One region of the Nonomuraea sp. NPDC049419 genome, then DNA from elsewhere that is predicted to be linked to it. Evidence: riboswitches for the same ligand, from Rfam matches in the RefSeq annotation. Region 1 holds a riboswitch; the other holds the start of a gene.
What was found. Region 1 has a riboswitch for cyclic di-AMP ahead of AB0K12_RS17710 (hypothetical protein). Riboswitches for the same ligand answer to the same signal wherever they lie in the genome.

Region 1 (3,989 bases):
GCCTGGAGCGCGACCTCGCTGCGTACGGTCATCGAGGCGTCGTGCTCCTCCATCCACCCGCGCAGCTCGCGGCGGCCGTCGGGCGTGATGCGGTAGATCTTGCGGCCCCTCGCGCCCTCCGACTCGACCTCCACGAGCCCGTCGGCGGTCATCTTCACCAGCTCGGGATAGATCTGCGTGTGCCCGGCCTGCCAGACGTGGTTGAGCGAGTGGTCGAACGTCTTGGCCAGGTCGTAGCCGCTGGCCGGGCCCACGGCCGAGAGCAGCCCGAGCAGCGCGATCCGTAGGGACATGGCAGTGAGCATATCGAAAACTTGACATGTCAGAAGTTACATATCAATCTTCACCTGTGAGAGCTGACAAAAAGGGTGACATCGTCGTTCTGCTCGCCGTGCTCGGCGGCATGTTCCTGGCGATGCTCGACCAGACGATCGTGGGCACCGCGCTGCCTCGCATCGTGGCGGAGCTGGGCGGCGGCGCGCTCTACACGTGGGCGGTGACCGCCTACCTGCTGACCTCCACGGTCACCGTGCCGCTCTACGGGCGGCTGTCCGACCAGCACGGCAGGAAGCCGCTGCTGCTGATCGGCATGGTGGTGTTCCTCATCGGCTCGGCGCTGTCCGGGGCGGCGCAGGACATGACGCAGCTCATCGCCTTCCGCGCCCTCCAGGGGCTCGGCGCCGGCGCGCTGCTGCCGCTGTCGATCGCGCTGGTCATGGAGATGTTCCCGCCCCGCTCGGGCGGCGCCCGCGTGCAGGGGGCGCTCGGGGGCGTGATGGGGCTGTCGTTCCTGGCGGGGCCGTTCCTGGGCGGGCTGTTCACCGACCACGCGAGCTGGCGCTGGGCGTTCTACGTGAACGTGCCGATCGGCCTCGTGCTGATCGCGATCATCGTGCTGCGGCTGCCGCGCCGGCCCGGCGCCGGCGGCGGCGGCAGGCCCGACTACGCCGGCATCGCGGTCTTCACCGTGGCCGTCACGTCCCTGCTGCTCGGCCTGACCGAGAAGGGGCTCGACGGCCACACCTGGACCGACGCGGCCGTGGCGGGGCCGATCCTGCTGGCGCTGGTGCTGCTGGCCGTCTTCGTGGCGGTCGAGCGGCGCGCGGCCAGCCCGATCATGCCGATGGAGCTGTTCGCCAACCGGTCGTACACGCTGGTCAACCTCATCTCGTTCGTCACGGCCTTCTGCATGTACGCGGGCGTCGTCTTCCTGCCCCGCTACTTCCAGGAGGCGCTGGGCGTGGCCGCCACCGAGTCGGGGCTGCGGATCTACCCGCTGACGCTGGGCATGGTCGCCGGCAGCGTGCTCATGGGCGCGCTGATGTCGCGGACCGGGCGGTACAAGCCGTGGCTGCTCGTCTCGCCGTTCCTGCTGGTCACGGGCGCGCTGCTCTGCCTCAACCTGGCGGTGGACAGCCCCGGCCCGGCGGTCGCGCTGTGGATGCTGCCGCTGGGGCTCGGCATGGGGCCGATGCTGTCCGGGCTGACGGTGGCCGCGCAGCAGTCGGTGGAGCCGCGCCACCTCGGCGTCGCCTCGGCGAACCTGGCCTTCTTCCGGCAGATCGGCGGCTCGGTGGCGCTGGCCGTCGGCGGCACGCTCTACACGGCGGAGTTCGCCGCGAGCGTACGCGGGGCGGGCGCCGCAGCCGCGCACGCCTCCTCCGCTGCCCTGGTCGTGCCGTCGCTCGGGGTGGCGGGCGCGGTGATCGCCCTGGTCGCGCTGGTGGCGCTGCCCGACAGGCGGCTCGCGGACCCGGCAGAGTCGGCGGACCGGCCGCCGCGGCGGCCTGAAGACACGGTGGAGGCCGGTTTCGCGTCATGAGCGGGGGCGTGCGAAGCTTTGAGTGTCCCCAACACCATGGAGGTCCTCATGGCGGATACACCGGAGCCGGAAGTCAGCGAAACTCCCGAGGACGAGATGAAGCGCAAGTTCCGCGAAGCGCTGGAGCGCAAGCGCAGCCAGCAGGCGGGCGCGGGCGCGGGTGGCAGGGGCGTCGACCCATCGAAGATTCACGGGGCGCACGGGCCGGCTGCCAATAAGAGATCGTTCAGGCGCAAGAGCGGCGGCTGAGGACCGAATCCTCAGGGGGCACGGCATGCCGTGCCCCCTTTTGTATGCATTCCCGCTGAAGGTAGATCTTTATCCGATTCGTGGTGAAACGTTTGCGGGTGTCCGATCCCGTCGTTAGAGTGTTCGCCATTACCAGCCGGTGACCTAGTCCTTACCCAAGACGGACGACCGGCTGGCGCCGAATCCCGAACCATTCGGGAACCGGGGAACCACCCGCATTCGGGGTGAATCCGGCCAGCGCGGCCGGTAGGGCAACTCCACCGCCCGAACCCGTCAGCTAACCCGGTAGGCGTGATGGAGAGGATCACGTATTACATGTTCCAGCGCGTCGTACCCCCAGACCGCTCTTTGACGGCCGCCCGCTGAGCGGCCCCCTTCCCCAGGCTCGTCAATTGCGCTCCGCGTAGCGCCGCGGGGTCCACCGCCCCGCCGCGCCCCCATCCCCTCGCGCCCGAGCGCAACTCCCCCGTCCCCTCGTGAAGGGTTTTGCTGCTTCATGTCTGCCCGTTTCAGCCTGCGTTCCCTCGCCACGCTGACCGCCTGCTGCGTCGGCATGCTGACCTGCGCCAGTACGGCCGCGCACGCCGACACCCCCGACAAAGACAAGAAGATCCTGCTCAAGGGCTCGACCACGGCCTCGTACTTCTGGGACGACGCCTCCGGCCGGGCCGGTGACACCGGGCTGCCGGCCAGCGGCAAGCCCATGCAGAAGGGTCTGGCGGCCAGCCCGAGCTGGCCGCTGATGACCGAGGGTTACGTGGTCTACAAGGGCAAGAAGGCGCCCTTCTTCGTCGGTGACCGCGGGCCGGGCGAGCCCTCCAACCGCGGCATCATGCTCGACCTCGACGCCAAGACGTTCGCCGAGCTGACCGGCGGCAGGTTCAACTCCAGCACGCTCGGTGTGGACGGCGTCGGCGGCCAGGGCCACATCGAGGTCGAGTACGTCATCACCAAGTGGGGCGACGGCGTGGGCAAGAAGAACCACCCGGTCCCGTTCTCGACCGGCGCCTGGTCCAGGCGTGACAGGAACCCGGCGCCCCCGCCCGCCGACCAGGAGCAGAACTCCCAGGCCGGTGGCATCGCCGTACCGGCCGCCCGCTGACGGCTTTACGCCACACGTACCAGAATGACATTCTGGCCTGCGTGACGACCCGTGTAGCCGCAAACGGCATTGAGATCGCCTATGACAGCTTCGGCTCACCCACAGGGCGGCCGCTCCTCCTGATCATGGGGCTCGGCGCCCAGCTCATCCAGTGGGACGAAGGGCTCTGCCGGCTCCTCGCGGAGCAGGGACACCACGTCGTACGGTTCGACAACCGCGACGCGGGACTGTCCACGCACATCCACGACGCGGGCGTCCCCCAGCCGGGGGCGCCCGCACCGTATTCGCTGACGGACATGGCCGCCGACACCGCCGCGTTCATGGACGCCATCGGCTGGCCGTCCGCGCACGTCGTGGGCGCCTCGATGGGCGGCATGATCGCTCAGACGCTGGCCATCGAGCACCCCGAGCGGGTGCTGACCCTGACCTCCATCATGTCCACGCCGGGACCCGACGTCGCCCCGCCCACCCCCGAGGCGATGACCGCGCTCATGACGCCGCCGCCCGCCGACCGCGCCGGCGTGCTCGACCAGTCGGTGGTGACCTGGTCGACGATCGGCTCACCGGGCTACGAGCTGGACGAGGAGGCCATCAGGGAACGGGCCGGCCTGGCCTACGACCGCTGCTTCGACCCGGCGGGCACGGCCCGGCAGTTCGCGGCCATCAGGGCGTCGGGCGACCGTACGCAGGCACTGGCCGGCGTCCGCGCCCCCACGCTGGTGATCCACGGTGAGGCCGACCCGCTGATCCCGGTGGCCGGCGGCCGGGCGACGGCGGAGGCGGTGCCGGGGGCGCGACTGGTGACGTATCCGGGGA
Region 2 (3,989 bases), on a different contig from region 1:
GTGAGCCGGGTGGGCTACGACGTGGTCCTGGTCGGCGGTGGCATCATGAGCGCCACCCTGGGCGTGCTGCTGCGCCGCGTGCAGCCGGACTGGTCGGTGCTCGTCCTGGAGCGGCTCGACGGCCTCGGCCTGGAGAGCTCGTCGGCCTGGAACAACGCCGGCACCGGGCACGCGGGACTGTGCGAGTTCAACTACACGCCGCTCACCGGCGACGGCCCGATCGACGTCGGCGGGGCCATCGCGATCAACGAGCAGTTCCAGCTCTCCCGGCAGCTGTGGGCGAGTCTGGTCGAGGAGGGCACGCTGGGCGATCCCTCCGGGTTCATCCGGCCGGTGCCGCACCTCTCCTTCGCCCGGGGCGCGGCCGGGGTCGAGCACCTGCGGCTGCGGCACGCGGCGCTGCGCGACCATCCGCTGTTCGAGGGGCTCGAGCTCATCCGCGACCGGGCGGTGATGGCGGAGCTACTGCCGCTGATGTTCGCCGGCCGGCCCGCCGGTGAGCAGGTGGCGCTGTGCCGTTCTCGTGGCGGCACCGACGTCGACTACGGCGTGCTGACCCGGCGGCTGTTCGCCGCGCTCGAACGTGCCGGCGTCGAGGTGCGGACCGGGCACGAGGTGCGCGGGCTCTCCCGTGACCGCAGGTCGTGGCGGCTGCGGGTGCGCGACCTGGCGGGTGCCCGCGACTACGGGGTGCGCGGGTCGTTCGTGTTCCTGGGGGCGGGCGGGGGCACGCTGCCGCTGCTGCAGAGCGCCGGGGTGGCGGAGACGCGGGCGTACGGGGGGTTTCCGATCAGCGGGCGGTTCCTGCGGACGGGCCGGGCCGAGCTGGTGGCCGGGCACCACGCCAAGGTCTACAGCCACGCCGAGCCGGGTGCGCCCGCCCTGTCGGTGCCGCATCTCGACACCCGGGTCGTGGACGGGCGGACGTACCTGATGTTCGGGCCCTTCGCCGCGTTCTCGCCGCGCTTCCTCAAGCGCGGCAGGCTCACCGACCTGCCGGGATCCGTCACGCCCGGCAACGTCGTGACACTGCTCGGCGCCGCCCGCGCCGAGCCCGCCCTGCTGCGCTACCTGGTCGGGCAGCTCGCGCAGACGCGCGGCGACCGGCTGCGAGCGCTGCGCCGGTTCGTCCCCGAGGCGCGGGCGGCGGACTGGGAGCCGATCACCGCGGGCCAGCGGGTGCAGGTGGTCAAGCCGGTGAACGGGCGCGGGTCGATCGCCGGGTTCGGCACCGAGGTGGTGACGTCGGCCCACGGCGGGCTCGCCGCCCTGCTCGGGGCCTCGCCGGGGGCGTCGGCGTCCGTGGCGATCATGCTGGACGTGCTCGGACGCGCCTTCCCCGGCCGCCTGGACGGCTGGCGGCCGGCGTTGCGCGAGCTCGTGCCGTCGTACGGCGCCGCGCTGCCGCCGGAGACCCTCTCCAGGACGGCCCGGACGCTTCGTCTGGAGTGAACGCCGGAAAACTTTACCCATTTCCGGATCCGCGACCTACACGGGGATTTCGAACCGCTTACCAGGTCAGCGGAGTGAAAGTCCCTTTAGAGTACTTGCAGATACTTTTGCGAATTATGTACTTTTGCGGGTCGAGGGACCACCGCAGCGCGTGCCCTCGCATCTTTGACCGGACCGTACGCCGTCTCCGGCGTACGGCCGCCGAATCCGCGTCCCGCGGAACCGGGGACCCACTTTCCGGGGTGAATCGGACGCCCGCTCATGCCCGCGTCCGTAGGGCACTTCCAGTCCCGAACCCGTCAGCTAACCCGGTAGGCGGCATGGAAGCAAGGAGTCAACATCCGTATGGCCAAGCTTGCCGAGAACCGCAAGCGCCTCGGACTGGCGCTCGGCGGAGCCGTACTCGCCGCCGTCACCGCCGTCACCGGCACCGCACACGCCTCCACCACCGACCAGGTCGCCCCGCACGAGGCGGCCCAGCACAGCTCCGCCCTGACCTACGGCCTGGACATCTCCCACTACGAGCCGCTGTACGACTGGAGCTCCAGCTCCGCGCAGTTCGGCATCATCAAGGCCACCGAGGGGACCGACTTCGTCGACTCCTCCTTCGCCAGGCACTGGCGGGAGCTCGGCGAGAAGGGCATCGTGCGCGGCGCCTACCACTACGGCCACCCCGCCGACGACCCCATCGCCGACGCCAACCACTTCCTGGCCGCGGTGAACGCCCAGCCCGCCAGGGCCGGTGACCTGCTGGTCCTCGACCTGGAGACGACCGACGGCAAGTCCGTCGCGGAGGTCAACGCCTGGGCCAAGGCGTGGCTGTCGTACGTGGAGAACCAGACCGGCACCAAGCCGCTCTTCTACAGCGGCTGGAACTTCGCCGACACCTACGGCCACGGCCTGGCGCAGTACCCGCTCTGGGTCGCCCACTACAGCCGGGCCAAGGGCGCGATCACGCCGCCGGCCGACTGGAAGTCGTGGGCGATCCACCAGTACACGGACGTCCCCATCGACCAGAACGTCTCGGCTCTGACGCCCGACCAGCTCCGCGCCCTGGGCCGCCAGTCCGTCTGACGTCTCGGGCGTGCTACCCGGCGGCGGCCCAGTCGCCGTAGCGAGCCCCGCCGAGCCGCGCCTCCCCCAGCGGCACGAGCGAGTGCTCGCCCAGCTCGCTCCCGAAGTAGCGCGCGTGCGGGTCGGTGACCACCTCACGGTGGTCACCGAGCCCCGCCAGCGCCTGCCGGACGAACTCGTCCATCCTGACCCGCTCCGGCCCGGCCACCTCCAGCCGGCCGTTGAGCGGCCTACCCTCCGCGACCTCGCACAGCGCCGCCGCCACGTCGTCCCCGGCGATCGGCTGGAACAGCACAGGCGCGATGCGCACCACTCCCCCGTCGGCGGCCTCGTCCGCGATGCCCTTCACGAACTCGAAGAACTGCGTCGCGTGCACCAGCGAGTACGGGATCCCCGACTTCTCGATCAGCTGCTCCTGCGCGACCTTCGCCCGGAAATATCCGTTGTCCGGCATGCGTTCGGTGCCCACGATGGACAACGCGACATGGTGCCCGACTCCCGCCTCCAACTCGGCGGCCAGCAGGTTGCCGGTGGAGGTCTCGAAGAACTCCAGGACGGCGGCCGGTTCGAACGACGGCGCGTTCGACACGTCGACCACCACCTGCGCCCCCTCCAGCGCTTCGGCGAGACCCTCGCCGGTGAGCGTGTTCACCCCGGTGCGCGGCGAAGCCGCCACCGCCTCGTGGCCGTCACGCGACAGCCTGGTCACCAGCTTCGATCCGATCAGGCCGGTCCCGCCGACCACCACGACCTTCATGGCACGCCTCCCCCTCGCCGCAGTCCACCGCACCCTCCCCTTGCCACCTCCCGCTAAGCCCTCGGCTCGGCAAAGTCCCCGCCTCGCGGTCACAGACCGGGAAGCTGCGCTGTCCTAGCTGGTGACAGGCTCGCTGAGCGCCTGGGGAGGAACCTGATGAGACACGACCATGCCGCGCTGCTGGCGGCCGTCCCGAACCCGTGCCTGGTCATGGCAGGGGACATGACGATCATGGCGGCCAACCAGCCGTGCCTCGACGCCTGCGGGCGCGAGCGGGACGAGCTGGTGGGCATGCCCGTGCTCATCCCGCGCGCCGACGAGCTGCACGAACGGGCGCGGGCGGCGCGGCGCTTCACCGCCGACGCCTCCCACGAGGTCCGTACGCCGCTGGCCGCGCTGCGCGTCCAGGTGGAGGCGGCCCGGCGGCACCCGGACGACATCGACGTGACCGACCTGCTCGACCACGTCAGCGACGACCTCGACCGGCTGGAACACGTCACCACCGACCTGCTCCTGCTGTCCAGGCTCGAAGCCGGCCTCGACGACCGCGAACTGACCGACGTGAACCTGACCGCCCTGGTGGAGTCGGCCTCGGCCGGTATCGGCGACGTGCGGCTCCGCCTGGACCCCGCCGTCCTCACGCGCGCCTCATCCACCTACCTGACCCGTCTCCTGGCCATCCTCCTCCGCACCACCCGCCACCCGG

Region 2: linked by a shared signal. The riboswitch ahead of AB0K12_RS30635 (GH25 family lysozyme) and the one ahead of AB0K12_RS17710 (hypothetical protein) in region 1 are both predicted to bind cyclic di-AMP.

Annotation. Positions count from the first base shown of each region.
Region 1 covers NZ_JBFAQB010000005.1:113,962-117,950, reverse strand. Annotated here, with positions in the region: gene AB0K12_RS17725 (PadR family transcriptional regulator) at 1-293, opposite strand, end outside; gene AB0K12_RS17720 (MDR family MFS transporter) at 350-1,822, shown strand; gene AB0K12_RS17715 (DUF5302 domain-containing protein) at 1,871-2,071, shown strand; cyclic di-AMP (ydaO/yuaA leader) riboswitch at 2,238-2,378, shown strand; gene AB0K12_RS17710 (hypothetical protein) at 2,568-3,173, shown strand; gene AB0K12_RS17705 (alpha/beta hydrolase) at 3,215-3,989, shown strand, end outside.
Region 2 covers NZ_JBFAQB010000012.1:154,278-158,266, forward strand. Annotated here, with positions in the region: gene mqo (malate dehydrogenase (quinone)) at 1-1,452, shown strand, start outside; cyclic di-AMP (ydaO/yuaA leader) riboswitch at 1,642-1,785, shown strand; gene AB0K12_RS30635 (GH25 family lysozyme) at 1,798-2,526, shown strand; gene AB0K12_RS30640 (SDR family oxidoreductase) at 2,540-3,283, opposite strand; gene AB0K12_RS30645 (HAMP domain-containing sensor histidine kinase) at 3,440-3,989, shown strand, end outside.